Arthrobacter globiformis: one gene and its partner. The protein of the gene in region 1 binds, or shares a complex with, the protein of each later gene. Links are inferred from orthologs where the notes say so. Each region holds a gene or a part of one and is shown in the gene's direction. Other genes may lie near its edges.

Evidence for each region.
Region 2: the proteins of secY (region 1) and secA are in contact, whole or in part, in a crystal structure (PDB 3DIN), measured with the Thermotoga maritima proteins. The link is inferred for Arthrobacter globiformis from one-to-one orthologs. Residues at the interface, in WP_004081795.1 of Thermotoga maritima: Glu108, Gly109, Glu110, Glu111, Ala236, Glu237, Arg238, Arg239, Ile240, Thr241, Ile242, Gln243, Tyr244, Ala245, Arg246, Arg247, Val248, Thr249, Gly250, Arg251, Arg252, Val253, Tyr254, Gly256, Ala257, Ser258, Thr259, Tyr260, Leu261, Pro262; in WP_004082002.1 of Thermotoga maritima: Glu261, Ala262, Arg263, Lys300, Ala301, Arg302, Thr303, Ile304, Ile305, Leu323, Tyr324, Asp325, Pro326, Val329, Ser330, Tyr333, Ile336, Lys340, Phe345, Val349, Glu363, Phe364, Tyr374, Ser375, Gly376, Gly377, Glu393, Ile395, Thr482, Ser483.

Annotation. Positions count from the first base shown.
Region 1 is NZ_JAUSZX010000001.1:3,762,296-3,770,851, reverse strand. The notes cover bases 3,879-6,725. They hold secY (preprotein translocase subunit SecY), read left to right. Parts: upstream 3,879-4,570; coding sequence 4,571-5,881; downstream 5,882-6,725. Other genes in these bases: map (type I methionyl aminopeptidase), read left to right, coding at 6,578-6,725; QFZ23_RS17620 (adenylate kinase), read left to right, coding at 5,887-6,456; rplO (50S ribosomal protein L15), read left to right, coding at 3,889-4,374; rpmD (50S ribosomal protein L30), read left to right, coding at 3,879-3,889. Outside these bases: rplN (50S ribosomal protein L14), read left to right, coding at 236-604; rplX (50S ribosomal protein L24), read left to right, coding at 608-967; rplE (50S ribosomal protein L5), read left to right, coding at 967-1,548; rpsH (30S ribosomal protein S8), read left to right, coding at 1,627-2,025; rplF (50S ribosomal protein L6), read left to right, coding at 2,044-2,580; rplR (50S ribosomal protein L18), read left to right, coding at 2,583-2,966; rpsE (30S ribosomal protein S5), read left to right, coding at 2,963-3,679; more of rpmD, read left to right, coding at 3,683-3,878; more of map, read left to right, coding at 6,726-7,405; QFZ23_RS17610 (P1 family peptidase), read left to right, coding at 7,534-8,532. UniProt on the Escherichia coli protein: The central subunit of the protein translocation channel SecYEG. Consists of two halves formed by TMs 1-5 and 6-10.
Region 2 is NZ_JAUSZX010000001.1:3,512,607-3,521,615, reverse strand. What follows is about bases 4,193-7,492. They hold secA (preprotein translocase subunit SecA), read left to right. Parts: upstream 4,193-4,559; coding sequence 4,560-7,292; downstream 7,293-7,492. Other genes in these bases: QFZ23_RS16450 (Rv3235 family protein), read right to left, coding at 7,352-7,492; QFZ23_RS16460 (winged helix-turn-helix domain-containing protein), read left to right, coding at 4,193-4,475. In the rest of the region: QFZ23_RS16475 (LpqB family beta-propeller domain-containing protein), read left to right, coding at 1-1,334; QFZ23_RS16470 (ComF family protein), read left to right, coding at 1,425-2,333; hpf (ribosome hibernation-promoting factor, HPF/YfiA family), read left to right, coding at 2,506-3,231; more of QFZ23_RS16460, read left to right, coding at 3,261-4,192; more of QFZ23_RS16450, read right to left, coding at 7,493-7,873; QFZ23_RS16445 (LysM peptidoglycan-binding domain-containing protein), read right to left, coding at 7,966-8,781; QFZ23_RS16440 (hypothetical protein), read left to right, coding at 8,920-9,009. UniProt on the Escherichia coli protein: Required for protein export, interacts with the SecYEG preprotein conducting channel.

The DNA of each region.
Region 1 (8,556 bases):
GAGTTTGTATGGCGCCTGTTGTGCGCCGACAGCAAACCTCGTAAACAATCGTGCCACGGCATAGTGCCCCCCTGCGCCTCCACGGGCTGGGAGGCAACTGTTTGTGGCACGGGCGTTTAGGCCTGGTCTGGCAAAATCCAGTCAGGTCAAGAGACACCCCGATCAACCGTTCCGCAAGGCTCATTCCGTAGGAAGATTTTCGGTCTGAGAACCGGCGCGACGCAAGGAGTAAATAGTGATTCAGCAGGAGTCGCGACTCAAGGTCGCCGACAACACGGGTGCTAAGGAAATCCTTACCATTCGCGTTCTCGGTGGATCTGGCCGTCGCTACGCAGGCATTGGCGACGTCATCGTCGCAACCGTCAAGGATGCAATTCCGGGCGGCAACGTAAAGAAGGGCGATGTCGTCAAGGCTGTCATCGTCCGTACCAAGAAGGAACGCCGCCGTGCGGATGGTTCCTACATCAAGTTTGACGAGAACGCAGCCGTCATCCTGAAGAACGACGGTGACCCCCGCGGTACCCGTATCTTCGGACCGGTTGGTCGTGAGCTCCGTGACAAGAAGTTCATGAAGATCGTTTCTCTGGCTCCGGAGGTGCTCTAGTCCATGGCTAAGATCAAGAAGGGTGACCTGGTTCAGGTCATCACTGGCGCCAAGGCTGAGCGCGGCGGCGACCGTGGCAAGCAGGGCAAGGTTCTGCGCGTGTTCCCGGACACCAACCGCGTGCTGGTTGAGGGTATCAACCGCGTAACCAAGCACACCAAGGTCGGCCAGTCGCAGCGCGGCACCAAGACCGGCGGCATCGAGGTTGTCGAGGCTCCGATCCACGTTTCCAACGTGGCTCTCGTTGACCCGTCCACCAAGAAGCCGACCCGCGTTGGTTTCCGCCTCGACACCGTTGAGAAGGACGGCGTCAAGAAGACCGTCCGCATCCGCGTGGCCAAGAGCTCCGGGAAGGACATCTAATGACTGAGACTCTCGAGACTCCGGCAACGAAGATCGTTCCTCGTCTGAAGACCAAGTACGCCGATTCCATCAAGAGCGCGCTTCTTGAGGAATTCAAGTACGAGAACGTGAACCAGGTTCCCCGTCTGGTCAAGGTTGTAGTGAACATGGGTGTTGGAGATGCCGCCAAGGACTCCAAGCTGATCGACGGCGCTGTCCGCGACCTCACCCTGATCACCGGCCAGAAGCCGCAGGTCACCAAGGCCCGCAAGTCGATCGCCCAGTTCAAGCTGCGCGAAGGCATGCCCATTGGTGCACACGCAACCCTGCGTGGCGACCGCATGTGGGAATTCGTGGACCGTCTGGTCACGCTTGCTCTGCCCCGTATCCGCGACTTCCGCGGCCTCAGCGGCAAGCAGTTTGATGGCAACGGCAACTACACCTTCGGTCTGACCGAGCAGGTTATGTTCCACGAGATCGACCAGGACTCCATCGACCGCACCCGCGGCATGGACATCACGGTTGTGACCACCGCCAAGACCGACGACGAAGGCCGCGCGCTGCTCAAGGCGCTTGGTTTCCCGTTCAAAACCGAAGCTTAATTAACTACGTAAAAGGTCCGGCCGCCGGGTGTTGAACCACGACGGCGGAAACCGTTACGAGGAAGGGCAAGTGCCCAAATGACAATGACAGATCCTGTCGCAGATATGCTTACGCGCCTGCGTAACGCAAACTCGGCATACCACGATTCCGTGTCTATGCCTTACAGCAAGCTCAAGGCTCGCGTTGCTGACATCCTGAAGGCCGAAGGCTTCATCGCCGGCTGGAAGGAAGAGGACGCTGAAGTCGGCAAGAAGCTGACACTCGAGCTCAAGTTCGGTCCGAACCGCGAGCGTTCAATCGCGGGTGTCCGTCGTATTTCCAAGCCGGGTCTCCGCGTTTACGCGAAGTCCACCAACCTGCCGCACGTGCTGGGTGGCCTGGGTATCGCAATCCTGTCCACCTCTTCCGGCCTCCTGACTGACAAGCAGGCCGGCAAGAAGGGCGTGGGCGGCGAAGTCCTCGCTTACGTCTGGTAACGGGAAAGGAAGAGAATAATGTCACGTATTGGACGTCTCCCCATCACCGTTCCTGCCGGCGTTGAGGTCAAGGTTGACGGCTCTGTCGTCAGCGTCAAGGGTTCCAAGGGCGAGCTGAGCCACACTGTGGCCAGCCCGATCGAGGTTGCGCTGGAAGACAGCACCCTGACCGTCACCCGCCCGAACGACGAGCGCGCCTCCCGCTCGCTCCACGGCCTGACCCGCACCCTGATCGCCAATATGATCCAGGGCGTTACCGCAGGCTACGAGAAGAAGCTCGAAATCGTCGGTACCGGTTACCGTGTTCAGGCCAAGGGTTCTGACCTTGAGTTCGCTCTCGGCTACAGCCACCCGGTCAACGTTTCGGCTCCGGCTGGCATCACCTTTGCAGTAGAGGGGCCGACCAAGCTCTCTGTCTCAGGCATCAATAAGCAGCAGGTCGGCGAGGTTGCTGCCAACATTCGCAAGCTGCGCAAGCCTGACCCGTACAAGGGCAAGGGCATTCGCTACGCGGGCGAAGTCATCCGCCGCAAGGTCGGAAAGGCTGGTAAGTAACCATGGCCATCGCCATTAACAAGAAGCGTACGAACAAGAGCAAGTCTGCTTCGCGCAGCCGCCGCCAGCTTCGTATCCGCAAGCGCATCTCCGGAACGGCTGTACGTCCTCGCCTGGTCGTCAACCGCTCCGCCCGCCACGTATTTGTCCAGGTTGTCGACGACACCATTGGCCAGACCGTAGCGAGCGCGTCCACTCTGGAAGCTGACCTTCGTGCATTCGACGGTGACAAGACCGCCAAGGCCAAGCGCGTTGGCGAGCTCGTAGCCGAGCGTGCCAAGGCTGCCGGTGTCGAAGCTGTTGTCTTCGACCGTGGTGGTAACAAGTACCACGGCCGGATCGCCGCCGTCGCTGACGGTGCACGCGAAGGTGGGCTGTCACTGTGACCGAAGCAAACAAGGAAAAGGACACTGTGTCTGCAGAAGAGAAGGCGACCGAAGCCGCAGCTGCTGAGACCACTGCCCCCGCTACCGAGGACCGCCGTGGTGGCGCCCGTCGCGGCGAGCGTGGCGACCGTGGCCAGGGCCGCGGCGACCGCGGTGGCCGTGGTGGCCGCGATGGCGGACGTGAAGCCGAGAAGAACCAGTTCATCGAGCGCGTAGTTACCATCAACCGCGTTTCCAAGGTCGTCAAGGGTGGTCGTCGCTTCAGCTTCACCGCACTCGTCGTCGTTGGTGACGGTAACGGTCTGGTCGGCGTCGGTTACGGCAAGGCCAAGGAAGTTCCCGCAGCTATCGCCAAGGGTGTTGAAGAGGCCAAGAAGTCCTTCTTCCGCGTTCCCCGCGTTGGCAACTCCATCCCTCACCGCGTTCAGGGTGAAGCGGCCGCTGGTGTCGTAATGCTGCGTCCGGCTTCCGCCGGTACCGGTGTTATTGCCGGTGGTCCGGTCCGTGCAGTACTGGAGTGCGTGGGCATCCACGACATCCTCTCCAAGTCGCTCGGTTCCTCCAACGCCATCAACATCGTTCACGCGACCGTTGATGCCCTGAAGCGCCTCGAAGAGCCGGCAGCCGTGGCAGCACGCCGTGGCCTGCCGCTGGACGAGATCGCCCCGCCGGCACTGGTGAAGGCTCTGATGAACCAGAAGGCAGGTGTCTAAGTCATGGCGAAGAACCTGACTCCCTCCGACGCCAAGTTGGAGATCACCCAGATTAAGGGCGTCATTGGCGCCAAGCAGAACCAGCGCGACACCCTGCGGTCCCTCGGCCTGAAGCGGATCGGACACACCGTTGTCCGCACCGCCGATGCCGTGACCGTTGGAATGCTCAACACGGTTCCGCACCTCGTGAATGTTGAGGAGGCGAAGTAATGGCAGAGAAGAACACGGCCGAGACCGCAGCTGCTGAGAAGCAGAGCGCTCTGAAGGTTCACCACCTGCGTCCCGCCCCTGGTGCCAAGACCGCCAAGACCCGTGTTGGTCGTGGTGAAGGTTCCAAGGGTAAGACCGCCGGTCGCGGTACCAAGGGTACGAAGGCCCGCTACCAGGTGAAGGCTGGCTTTGCCGGCGGCCAGCTGCCGCTGCACATGCGCCTGCCGAAGCTGCGCGGCTTCAAGAACCCGTTCCGGGTTGAGTTCCAGGTTGTGAACCTGGAGAAGCTCAACGAGCTGTTCCCGGAAGGTGGCGCTGTCACCGTGGAGGACCTGGTTGCAAAGGGTGCTGTTCGCAAGAACCAGCCCGTGAAGGTGCTTGGCACCGGCGACATCACCGTCAAGGTTGACGTCACCGCCCACGCCTTCTCAGCCAGCGCTACTGAAAAGATCGCTGCAGCCGGCGGCAGCACCACCGCGCTCTAAGGGATTCCGTCCCGGAGCCGGTGGGCAATAGCCCGCTGCGCAAACTCCCGGCACGGGGGCCGAGGCCCCTGTGCCGGGAGTTTTTTCATACCCATTGGGTCTTCCGGATTGTTCGCATGCCGCAAACACCGGTTAGACTCGGTTGTTGGGTTTATAGACCTGCATCACGAGACTTATTAACAACTGAGGAGGACGCTTGCTAAGCGCATTCGGCCGGGCGTTTCGAACGCCTGATCTGCGACGCAAGTTGTTGTTCACGCTGGGAATCATCACAATCTTCCGCTTGGGAGCCTTTATCCCCTCGCCCGGTGTGAGCTACCAGAATGTCCAGCAATGCTTGTCGAACGGGCAGACCCAGGGCGGGATCTACCAGCTCGTCAATCTTTTCAGCGGCGGAGCATTGCTGCAGGTCTCCATCTTCGCCCTGGGCATCATGCCGTACATCACGGCGAGCATCATTGTGCAGCTGCTGCGCGTGGTCATCCCGCGCTTCCAGCAGCTGTACGAAGAGGGCGCCTCCGGGCAGTCCAAGCTGACGCAGTACACGCGGTACCTGACGATCGCCCTTGGCCTGCTGAACGCCACGACGCTGGTGTCGCTGGCGCGGTCAGGGCAGTTGCTGCCCGGCTGCAACCTGCCCATCATCCCGGACCAGAGCGTCATCACCACCATCCTCATCATCATCACGCTGACGGCCGGCACCGGCCTCATCATGTGGATGGGTGAGCTCGTGACCGAGAAGGGCGTCGGCAACGGCATGTCGTTGCTGATCTTCACAGCCATCGCTGCTGGCTTCCCCACCTCGCTGGGCGCCATCTGGACCGCACAGGGTCCGGGCACGTTCTTCATTGTGCTGGCCATCGGCCTGCTGACGGTTGCCCTGGTGGTCTTTGTGGAGCAGTCCCAGCGCCGCATCCCGGTGCAGTACGCCAAGCGCATGATCGGGCGCCGCACAGTGGGCGGCACCAGCACCTACATTCCCATCAAGGTGAACATGGCCGGCGTCATTCCTGTCATCTTCGCTTCCTCGATGCTCTACCTGCCGGCGTTGATCTCGCAGTTCAACCAGCCGAAGGCGGGGGAACCGATCCAGCCGTGGGTTGAGTGGATCAACAACAACCTGACCCGCGGGGACCACCCCATCTACATGGCGCTGTACTTCGCCATGATCGTTTTCTTTACCTACTTCTATGTCGCGATCACCTTCAACCCTGAAGAGGTCAGCGACAACATGAAGAAATACGGCGGCTTCATTCCGGGTATCCGTGCCGGCAAGCCGACCGCGGATTACCTGCAGTACGTCCTGTCGCGCATCACGCTGCCTGGAGCCTTCTACCTTGGCTTCGTGGCACTGATACCGCTGGTGGCGCTCGTGCTGATCAACGCAAACCAGAACTTCCCGTTCGGTGGCACCTCGATCCTGATCATGGTGGGCGTTGGCCTGGAAACCGTCAAGCAAATTGACGCGCAGCTACAGCAGCGTCACTACGAAGGGCTATTGCGATGACCAGAATGTTGATTATCGGACCACCCGGTTCGGGCAAGGGCACGCAGGCGGAACGCATTTCAGAACGCCTCGGCGTCGTTGCGATCTCCACCGGCGACATCTTCCGCGCCAACGTCAAGGGCGAGACGCCGCTCGGCGTTGAGGCCAAGAAGTACATGGACAACGGGGATTTCGTCCCGGACAGCGTGACCAACAAGATGGTGCGCGACCGTCTCAGCGAAGGCGACGTCGAGGACGGCTTCCTGCTGGACGGCTACCCCCGCACCACCGCCCAGGTTGACTACCTGGACCAGATCCTGGCCAACGGCGACCAGAAGCTGGACGTCGTCCTGCAGCTCACCGCCGATGACGAGGAACTCGTGACCCGCCTGCTGGGCCGCGCGAAGGAAACCGGACGCAGCGACGACAACGAAGCCGTCATCCGCCACCGCCTGGACCTCTACCACGAGCAGACCGAGGCTGTTGTGGCCAAGTATGCCGAACGCGGCATCCTGACCCAGGTGGACGGCATCGGCCAGATCGACGAGGTCACCGACCGCGTCATGCAGGCGATCAAAGAGGCACAGGCCGCCTGATATCAGTTCCAACGCTGCGAGGCTCCTCCCGGACCATGGGGAGGGGCCTCCGGCTTTTAGCGGTTTTGGTCCCGCATCCGGCAACCAGAACGGCTAGGCACATTGAGAGGAAACACCGCTGATGGCATTCGGCCAGCCACGGATTGAATACAAGACCAACGCCCAGATGCGCATCATGCACGAGGCCGGGCTCGTCCTGAGCCGCGCCCTCGACGCCGCCGTGGCCGCCGCAGCCCCGGGCGTCACGACGAAGCAGCTCGACGAGGTCTTCGCTGCCGTGCTCCTGGAGGCAGGGGCGAAGTCCAATTTCCTGGGCTACCACGGCTTCCCGGCGACCATCTGCACGTCCGTGAACGAGGAAGTGGTCCACGGCATCCCAGGGTCCAAGGTCCTGCAGGACGGCGACATCATCTCGATCGACGGCGGCGCCATCGTCAACGGCTGGCACTCCGACTCGGCCCGGACCGTCATCGTGGGAACGCCGGACCCGGAGGACCAGCGCCTCTCCGACGTCACCGAGACGGCCCTGTGGCACGGCATCGCCGCCTTGGCCAAGGGCAAGTTCGTGGGCGACATCGGCGCGGCAGTGGACGACTATGTCTCATCGGTGCCGGGCAAGCCCCTGGGCATCCTCGAGGATTACGTGGGCCACGGCATCGGCTCCGAGATGCACATGGCCCCCGACGTGCTGAACTACCGCACCAGCCACCGCGGCCCGAAGATCCGTCCCGGCCTCTGCCTGGCCATCGAACCGATGCTGGTGCGCGGCGGCATCGAGACGGCAGTGCTGGAGGACGATTGGACCGTGGTCACCACGGACGGCAAGCGTTCGTGCCAGTGGGAGCACTCCGTGGCGGTCCATGAGAAGGGCATCTGGGTACTCTCGGCGCCCGACGGCGGCGCGGCCAGACTCGCGCCCCTTGGCGTGGTGCCGGTTCCGATCCCCTGAGGACACGCTTTTTCCTCGGCGACACAGAAAATCCCTTGGGACACCCGGATACGGCTGTCCCAGGGGATTTTCTGCATCCCGACGGGATTTCCGTGTCCCCAGGAGGCGGGTGGGCCACAATAAGAGCCATGGGACCGAGTGGCGGAGCCGGAGTACAGGGAAAGATCACCGATGTGCCGGGTGTGCGTGTGGGTCACCAGCAGAAGTCCGACGGCGGGTGGTTGAGCGGGGTGACAGTGGTCCTGCCCCCTGCGGGGACAGTCGGTTCGGTGGACGTCCGCGGGGGAGGACCCGGAACCCATGAGACGGATGCGCTGGGCCCCACTACCTTGGTGAGTACCGTGGACGCCGTGGTGCTCACCGGCGGCAGCGCCTACGGCCTGGTTGCTGCACACGGCGCCCAGCGGTGGTGCGAGGAGCAGGGCCGCGGCTTCGCCGTGACGGGAGGGGTGGTGCCCATCGTTCCGGCGGCAGCCATCTTCGACCTCGGCCGCGGCGGCAACTTCAGTGCCCGCCCGGATGAGGCCATGGGCTTTGCGGCAGCCGCGGCTGCGGGGGCGCAGACGGAAGGGCATGACGTCGAACGCGGCAACGTGGGAGCCGGCACCGGTGCAGTCATCGGACGCGGGAAATACAAAGGGGGAGTGGGCACAGCGTCGGCCACCTTAAAAGACATCTCTGACGGTGGACCGGTCGTTGTAGGTGCGATAGCGGTGGTGAATGCGCTCGGCCTTCCGCTGGTTCCAGAAGCGTCTGGTGAGCCTGGCACACCGGAGCAGCGGGTGGAACCCGGCACTCAGCTCAACACCACGCTCGTGGTCGTCGCCACCAATGCGGCGCTGGATGTGGCCGAGTGCAAGCGGACCGCATCTGCCGCCCACGCGGGGCTGGCGCGGGCGCTTAATCCGAGCCACACGCTGGCCGACGGGGACACCGTGTTCTGCCTCGCCACCGGTGGCCAGGACCTCGACAGGAGTACCGAAGCTGCCCGGCAGATAAGCCTCATTACGCTGCAGAGTGCGGCAGCCGACGTCGTACGTTTGGCCATCCTGGACGGGGTCAGCAGCGCCCAAGCGGTGACAACTCCTGCGGGCGAATTTGGTGCATACCCGGGCAATGTGCGCTAACATAGCTGGATTTAACTTTCCGGT
Region 2 (9,009 bases), 250 kb from region 1 along the record:
ATTCCGACGGCGTCGCCACTCAGATGCCGGAAGGAACCAAGGAAAGCATCCCGGTGACGCTGGTGCAGGTTGACGGCGAATGGCGCATCTCCAAGATCCCCGACGGCACTGCGATTCCCGAGGAGACCTTCAAGGTCATCTACGGCGCCTACCCGATATATTTCTACGACCCCAGCTTCACGTATGCCGTTCCGGATGTCCGCTGGTTCATTAAAAAGAAGACAGTGAAATCCATGACGAGCGCCCTGCTCGGCGGACCCGCCCCGTATCTGAAGGGCGCCGTCGTCAGTGCGTTCCCGTCCGGCATGAAACTTGCCAGGGAGTCAGTGCCCGTCGTTTCGGGCGCAGCCCAGGTGGACTTGTCGGCCAAGGAGCTGACCGACGCGTCCACCGAGGACAGGCTCAGGATGCAGACACAGCTGGCCCTCACGTTCCGCAGCCAGCCGGACGTCATCAACGTCGAGCTTCGGGCCAACCAAGACCTCGTCCGGGTGGAGGACAACGGCTCCGTGCTGCCGCCGGTCCAGAACAGAAATGTTCCCGCGCGCCAGATCGCCGTCAGCAACAACGAGCTGGTGCGGTACGAGAACAACAGGGTGTCACCGTTGCCCGACATGCAGCCGGTGGCGGCGCTGAAACCGCGTTCGCCGGCCGAGTCGCCCGTCTCGCAGACCGTGGCGTTCCTGAACGGCAGCCGCAGCACCCTCTATTCGATGGTGCCCGGCCAGCCCGCGCGTGCCCTGACCACCCGCAGCACGCTGACGCACCCGTCGTTCAGCCTGCACGACTGGCTGTGGACCGCGGGGCCGGGCGCCCAGGGCGTCACGGAGCTGACCGCCTTCCGGCCCACGGGAATAGCCCAGGGTGCGGCGGTGCCTTCCGTAACCCTGACGCCGTCCTGGCTGGCCGGGCGCACGGTTAAGGACTTCCGGGTTTCCCGGGAAGGTGTCCGTGCACTGGTCATCTCCGAGCAGAGCGGCACTACGCGGGTGCAGGTGACGGGGATCATCCGGGGTGCTGATGGCACTCCAAAGGAACTGACCGCGCCCATCACGCTGCAGGCGAGCGGCAACCCGGACCAGGGAGTGTGGGTGAATGACACCACGGCTGTGGTCATGAAGGGCGACGACACGGCGAACGTTACTCCCGAACTGCTGTCCCTCACCTCGTCGCAGCCGCAGAAGCTTGCACCGTGGCCGGGCCTGGTCGCCCTCAGCGCCGGCAACGGTCCCGAGGAGATCTATGCCCAGTCCAGGGACGGCATCTTCCAGAGGCTCGGAAATGGGTGGTCGGCGCAGCTCAGGGGACCCACGGACCCGTCCTTCCCCGGCTGACGGTTCTCCGGTCCTTCCTGCGTGCGGCATTTTCCACATGGAGGCCGCGGGCCCTTTTGCTGGCCGGCTCCGGCGCCGCACCCTTGAATCGTGGGGAGTTATAGGACAGGCGACGGGCAGAGGACTTCGGCAGATCCCGATCTCCTGGCCCAGCCGTTGTGGCACGCCCGCCACCGCGGGGAGCACCGGCAGCGCCTCCTGCAGGCCTGGGACCTGCTGGCCAGGGCCGCGGCCGACATCGTGGCCCTGGCGATGCCCGTGGAGTGCGTCTGCTGCGGCAAGGAGGATCTGGCGCTGTGTGCCGGCTGCGAGCGCAGGCTCCGGATGCTCACCCGGCATCCCTTTCGGGCGGAGACCGGGGCACCGGCGCTCATGGACACCGACGGCTCCGTGATCCTGCCGGTAGTTGCAGCGGGCATCTACCGCGAGGAGCTCTCCCAATCCATCCTGGCCTTCAAGCGGCACGGCCAGGGTCAGCTGCGAAGCGTGCTGTCGAAGGTACTGGCCGGCGCGCTTGCAGCAGCATATGCGGGAACGGACGGCGTGGTCCTCATTCCGGTCCCAACCAGTGGCAGCGCGTACCGGAAACGCGGTTTCAGTCCCGTTCACTTGCTGTTGGCCGGCGTCGGGCGGAGCTTCAACGACCGTCACGTCGGATGCAGTGATGCGCTGCGCAAAGTCAGGAACCCCCGAGCCGGAGGTGGCCTGTCCGGAGGGCAGAAGGGACTTGGCAGGGGAGACAGGTCCCGAAGGGTCCGCGGCTCCATGCGCACCGCGCGCGGCACCCGCGGACACTCGCTGCGGGGAAGGCAGTGCATCATCGTCGACGACGTACTGACCACCGGCGCCACCCTGGCGGAAGCCGCCCGGGCCATCCACGAAGCCGGCGGAATTGTGCGCGGCGCCGTGGTCCTTGCCGCCACCCGTGCACCCGATGCGGCGGCAGCCCCGGCGCAGTCGCGGCATCCGGGGACTGCCTGGGGCCTACCTGAGACATAGAAAAAAATAAACTGCGAAAGGATGAATAACTTGTTGCTATGAACTAACGTCGGATATGGGTACCAAGAACAGTTGTACCTTTCGATAGCGGCTCGGAAAGGGGCTCGACTGTCAATCAGATCGTCCCCCGGAAGTGCCGCCGTCGTGTCACCGAAGTCATTTGGAGGGCACCATGGAGTTCATGATCAGCGGACGAAATCTGACGGTCTCGGACCGATTCCGCGAATATGCCGGCGAGAAGATCTCGAAGATCGAATCGCTTGGGGACAAGGTCCAGAGGGTCGACGCGAAGGTTTCAAAGGAAACAAATGCGCGGCAGACCGGTGACCAGCTCACGGTTGAAGTGACAGTCCTGGGCCGCGGCCCCGTGATCCGTGCCGAAGCAAGCGCCGCAGATAAGTTCGCCGCGTTCGACCTCGCCTACAACAAGCTGCTTGAGCGGCTGCGCAGGGCCAAGGACCGCAAGAAGGTCCACCACGGGCGGCATACGCCCAAGGCCGTACGCGAGGCAACTGCAACGCTGGAGCCCGCGAGCTCCAACCAGCCGATCTATGTCGAAGCGAGCAATAACAGCCAGACCGCTCCGGAACCCGCTGAGAAATCGCCGTACGATGTCGACAACGACATTCCCGCCGGCGACTCGCCGGTGCTGATTCGGCGCAAAGTGTTCCCGGCCGCGTCCCTCACCCTTGACGACGCCGTGGACAACATGGAACTTATCGGTCACGACTTTTACCTTTTCGTGGACAAGGCCACGAACGCTCCATCGGTTGTGTACCGTCGCCGCGGCTGGACATACGGGGTTATCACCCTGGACCACTACTGCGAACCCGGCGAAAACACGCATGAGGAGAAAATCCTTGCGTACCGCTCGGACGACGCGGCCGCAACTGCATAAGATGGAGCCCAGGCAACGAAAGGGCTGACATGGGTGCATCGCTGAGCCTCTCGCAGGCCCGGCGGATCGCACTGGCAGCCCAGGGACTGGACAAAGGACGGCCCGCCGGCCCCGTGACCTCACGGGCGGTGGGCCGGACCTTTGCCCGGATCCAACTCGTCCAGATCGATTCCGTCAACGTTCTGGCCCGGAGCCACTTCCTCCCGTTCTTTTCCAGGCTCGGCGACTACGACCGCTCCATCCTCCAGCAAATGGCAGGCAGGCACCCGCGGCGAATGCTGGAGTACTGGGCCCACGAAGCCAGCTACATCCGCCCGGAACACTTCCTGGACCTGGTGGTGTGGCAGAACCGCAAGTGGGTTGGGGCGGCAGGGATGGACCCCGGGCTGCGCTCCGGTGTAACTGGCCGGGTCCTTGATGCGCTCGCCGACGGCAGGCCCATGACCGCCGCCGAACTCACCGCCAGGCTCGGGCACGTGGAAGACCGCAAGCACGTCAACTGGGGCTGGAACTGGAACGCCGTCAAACGGGTGCTGGAGCACCTGTTTGAAGAGGGAGTCGTCTCATCGGCGTCAAGGACGGACCAGTTCGAACGGCAGTATGCCCTGACCCGCCAGGTTTTGCCCGGGCATGACCTCGACGCGATACCGGATCCCGCGGCCGCCATGGACCGGCTCATCGATGCTGCGGCGCAGGCCCACGGGATCGGGACGGTGCGGTGTTTCGCCGACTACTTCAGGACTCCGGTAAAGGCAGCTGCTGCCTCGGTTCAGCGCCTCGTTGATGCCGGGCGCCTGGAACCGGTGACAGTGGCAGGCTGGGACCGGAAGGTGTACCGCCACGCCCAGGCCCGGCTGCCGCGCCAGGCTGCCGGCAGGGCGCTACTCAGCCCATTCGATTCGCTGGTGTTTGAACGGCGCAGGCTCGAAGAGCTCTTCGGATTTCATTACCGCATCGAGATTTACACCCCGGTGGCAAAACGGCGCTTCGGCTACTATGTGCTTCCGTTCCTGCTCCGCGACCGCATTGTGGCAAGAGTGGATCTTAAGGCTGACCGGGCCGCGGGCCTGTTGCTTGCCAAGGCGTGCTTCGGTGAGCCGGACGCTCCGGCGGACACCGCCGTCGAACTCGCCGCTGAGCTGCAGCTGATGGCAGGCTGGCTGGGACTGGACGGCGTAGCGGTCTTGCCGGTGGGGGATCTTGCTCCCGCGGTCGCGGTCGCGGTCAACGGCTATCCGCTGTGAGGGAACAGGGCAACGTGCCATGCGTCTCTCCCGTAGACTAAATCACGCCAGAATTCGGCAGCATGAGACTGGGAGCAACTTCACGTGGCATCACTAATCGAAAAAATTCTCCGCACAGGTGACAAAAAGCTCCTGAGGCAACTGCGGAACTATGCTGATTCCATTAACGCCCTTGAAGACTCGTTCCAAACCTTTACGGATGCGGAACTGCGCGAAGAAACAGACCGGCTCCGTGCGCGCCACCGGGATGGCGAGAAGCTCGACGACCTCCTGCCGGAGGCCTTCGCCGCCGTTCGCGAGGCGTCCTCGCGCACGCTCGGCATGCGGCACTTTGATGTTCAGCTCATGGGTGGTGCTGCCCTGCACCTGGGCAACATCGCCGAAATGAAGACCGGTGAAGGCAAGACTCTGGTGGCCACTGCTCCGGCCTACCTCAATGCCCTCACCGGAAATGGCGTGCACGTTGTCACCGTGAACGACTACCTGGCCGAATACCAGTCTGAGCTTATGGGCCGCGTCTACCGCTTCCTGGGGCTCACCAGCGGCTGCATCCTCGCCAACCAGGACCCGTCTGTCCGCCGCGAGCAGTATTCTGCCGATATCACCTACGGCACCAACAACGAATTCGGCTTCGACTACCTCCGTGACAACATGGCCTGGGACAAGTCCGAACTGGTGCAGCGCGGCCATAACTTTGCGATCGTCGATGAAGTCGACTCGATCCTCATCGACGAGGCCCGTACGCCGCTGATCATTTCAGGCCCGGCCCAGGGTGACACCAACCGCTGGTACAGCGAGTTCGCCAAGGTTGTCCTGCGCCTGCAGCCGGAGAAGGACTACGAAGTCGACGAGAAGAAGCGCACCGTCGGCGTACTCGAAAGCGGAATCGAAAAGGTTGAGGACTACCTCGGCATCCAGAACCTCTACGAATCCGCAAACACGCCCCTGATCGGCTTCCTCAACAACGCCATCAAGGCCAAGGAGCTGTTCAAGCGGGACAAGGACTACGTCATCCTCGACGGCGAGGTCCTCATCGTTGACGAGCACACCGGCCGTATCCTGGCCGGCCGCCGCTACAACGAGGGCATGCACCAGGCGATCGAAGCCAAAGAGGGCGTCGAGATCAAGGCTGAAAACCAGACCCTCGCCACGGTGACGCTGCAGAACTACTTCCGCATGTACGACAAGCTCTCCGGTATGACGGGCACGGCAGAGACCGAAGCCGCCGAATTCATGAGCACGTACAAGCTCGGGGTAGTTGCCATCCCCACAAACCGGGACATGGTTCGGATGGACCGGTCCGACCTGGTCTACAAGAACGAAACCGTCAAGTTCGATGCAGTGGTCCGGGACATCGCCGAACGCCATGAAAGTGGCCAGCCTGTGCTCGTTGGCACCACGAGCGTCGAAAAGAGCGAGTACCTCTCGCGCCTGCTGGCGAAGGAGGGCATCCGGCACGAGGTTCTCAACGCCAAGAACCACGCCCGTGAAGCCGCCATCGTGGCCCAGGCCGGACGCAAGGGTGCGGTCACTGTCGCCACCAACATGGCTGGCCGCGGCACGGACATCATGCTGGGCGGCAACGCCGAGTTCACCGCCATCGCCGAACTGGCACAGCGGGGACTTGACCCGGAGGAAAACTCGGACGAGTACGAGGCCGCCTGGCCCGGGGCGCTGGAGGCTGCGAAGAAGGCCGTCAAGGACGAGCACGAGGAAGTACTGGGCCTGGGCGGGCTGTATGTGCTGGGAACTGAGCGCCACGAATCCCGCCGCATCGACAACCAGCTCCGCGGCCGCTCGGGCCGCCAGGGCGACCCCGGCGAATCCAGGTTCTACCTTTCGCTGACCGACGACCTCATGCGCCTGTTCAATTCGGGAGCGGCGGAGCGGCTCATGAACAGCTCCGTGCCCGACGACGTGGCGCTGGAATCCAAGCTGGTCTCGCGCGCCATTGCCTCGGCCCAGGGGCAGGTCGAGGGCCGGAACGCCGAGCAGCGAAAGAACGTCCTGAAGTACGATGACGTCCTCAACCGCCAGCGCGAGGCCATCTATGGCGACCGCCGCCGGATCCTCGAAGGCGATGACCTTCACGAAAAGGTGCAGTTCTTCCTGGAAGACACCATCAACGCACTGATCGACGAAGCGACCGCCGAAGGCAACGGCGACGACTGGGACTTCGACCAGCTCTGGACCAACCTGAAGACGCTCTACCCTGTGACCGTGACGCCGCACGATGTCATCGACGAGGCCGGCGGCAAGTCGCGCATCACTGTGGAGTTCCTGAGGGAAGAAATCATGTCTGATGCCAAGCTGGTGTATCAGGCACGCGAGGAGGCGATCGGCTCCGAGAGCATGCGTGAACTCGAGCGGCGTGTTGTGCTCTCCGTGATCGGGCGGAAGTGGCAGGAGCACCTGTACGAGATGGACTATCTCAAGGAGGGCATCGGCCTGCGTGCCATGGCCCAGCGTGATCCGCTGGTGGAATACCAGCGTGAAGGTTTCACGATGTTCCAGTCCATGATGGAAGCCATCCGGGAGGAGAGCGTCGGCTTCCTCTTCAACCTTGAAGTGGAAGTCACCCCGGCCGAGGACGTCGTGGTTGCCGATGCCGCCGGAGGCCACACCGAACACCACGAGCCGCAGATCCGAGCCGCCGGTCTTGAGGCGCCGGAGAAGCCCGCGCAGCTCCAGTACACCGCGCCGCGGGAGGACGGCGGAGCCGAGACCCGGATTGAAGGCCGCGCTACAGGCCGCTCGGGCAACCCCGCCAAGGCCGCATCGCAGGAGCGGCGTGACGGGAAGAAGAAAAAGCGCTAACCAGCGGATATGACAGGAAGGGACCGGAGCTCGTGCTCCGGTCCCTTCCTGCTTTCGCGTTAGCCAATCTCCAGGGCGGTCACGCGCCAGACGTTTTTGCTGCGTTCCAGCCGGACGGCGACTGCCCGGACCCGCAGTTCATCAATCACCACCGCGCTGGCCTCGTAAACGTCAGGCGTCACCCCGCAGGCGCGGACCGAGCGGACTGATGCGTTGCGGTGGAGCAATTCCATCTTCCGGGGAGCCCGGGCAGCCACCCGCCGGGTGAGGGCCGCCCGGTGCTGGAGCACGGTGAGGCAGCGCTGGTCCAGCCGCCGCGCCAGCTGGTGGATGGGCCTCGTTCCCGCCAGGACCTCAATGGCAGCCTGGACCGTGGCCCTGGTGATGGCGCATATTTCGCGCGCCTCGTCTCCGGGGGCGGGAGCTACCGCCAGCTGAGTTTGCGCTGGCCGGGTTTGCGCGGACCGGGTTTGCGTGTGTTCAGGGCAGGAGGGTGCCGCTACCGCCGGGCGGGCGGGCGCGGCCGGGAGGGGCTCAAGAACAGCGCTTCCTTCACGCCGTATTGGAGTTACTGCAGTCATGATCGGTCCTTCGGTAGAGGCTGGCTTGGGATGGCCGCGAGGAGGGGCGGCCGCGGGTCCGGTGGCGCGGAAGGAAAGCATGCCGACGCCGCTTACGGCGGCGGCGGGCTGAGGAGCTGGCCCGGGAGAAGGACGTTGGGATCGGCTCCGATGATGTTCCGGTTGGCCTGGTGCCAGAGCGGCCAGCGGGCTGCGATTTCCACCTCGGAAGCACCGGGACCCAGTTCGCGTGCGGCGATGGTCCAGAGTGATTCGCCGGCCCGGACGGGTACCTCGCGGCGGGCACTGGCCGGCTCAGCCGTTGCCCTGGCCGGCAATGAGGCGACGAGGCCGGGTTCCACAACCGGGACGCGCGGCTTCCACTGAGGCTGGAGTTCGCTGCCCTCCGCGACGGATCTTTCGGTGATGCCGGAGTCCGCGGAACGGCCGGCGGGTAGGTCCGGCCGCCGGTCGGTCAGGGGCGCCCATGCTGCGGACAGGGACGATCCGTTGCTCGAGGAAAGGGCTGCAGCGGGCAAGGCATCCGCATGGGCGAGCGGTGCGCCGAGGAGCTGCACGCCCACCGCGGCCATCGCCAGCCTGCGCATGAAAACAGGGCTGAACCGCCCTGTGGCGCGGGCGGCGGCATGATGCCCGGTCCGTTCCAGGAGTGCCGATGCAAAGGCGGTGGCCAGGGACAGCAGCCACCAGGCGATGACGGTCAGCCCGGCGGTGAGCGCCAACAGGCCAAGCAGGTCGTCGAAAAGCAAGGCCTGCTGGCGTGCAGCGGACCGCTTCCAATGGTCGACTATCCCGGCCCCGGTCAACGCCAGGAAGACTCCGAGCCCCAGGATGACAACCGCCAAGGCGGCTTCTGCCCTCACCGGGCGCTGGACCACTTCCGCCATGACTTCCTCCAACCAATGCATTTGATGCAGTTTGATCAACTTTGATTTCGTTTAGGATTAATGGAGTCAGTTTGCAGCAGTTGCATCTCTGTTGTCCATGGAGATAGGAAAGTTTGTGGATTAATTGACCGCCTTCGTGGGCGCGCCTACGCTGTCGCCATGCGATGGAATGCACTTTTTCAGGATCTTGAGCTGCAGCTTGCCGAGGCCGGGGTCCTGGGCCTGGAGTCCGAGATTGCCGAGCGCTCC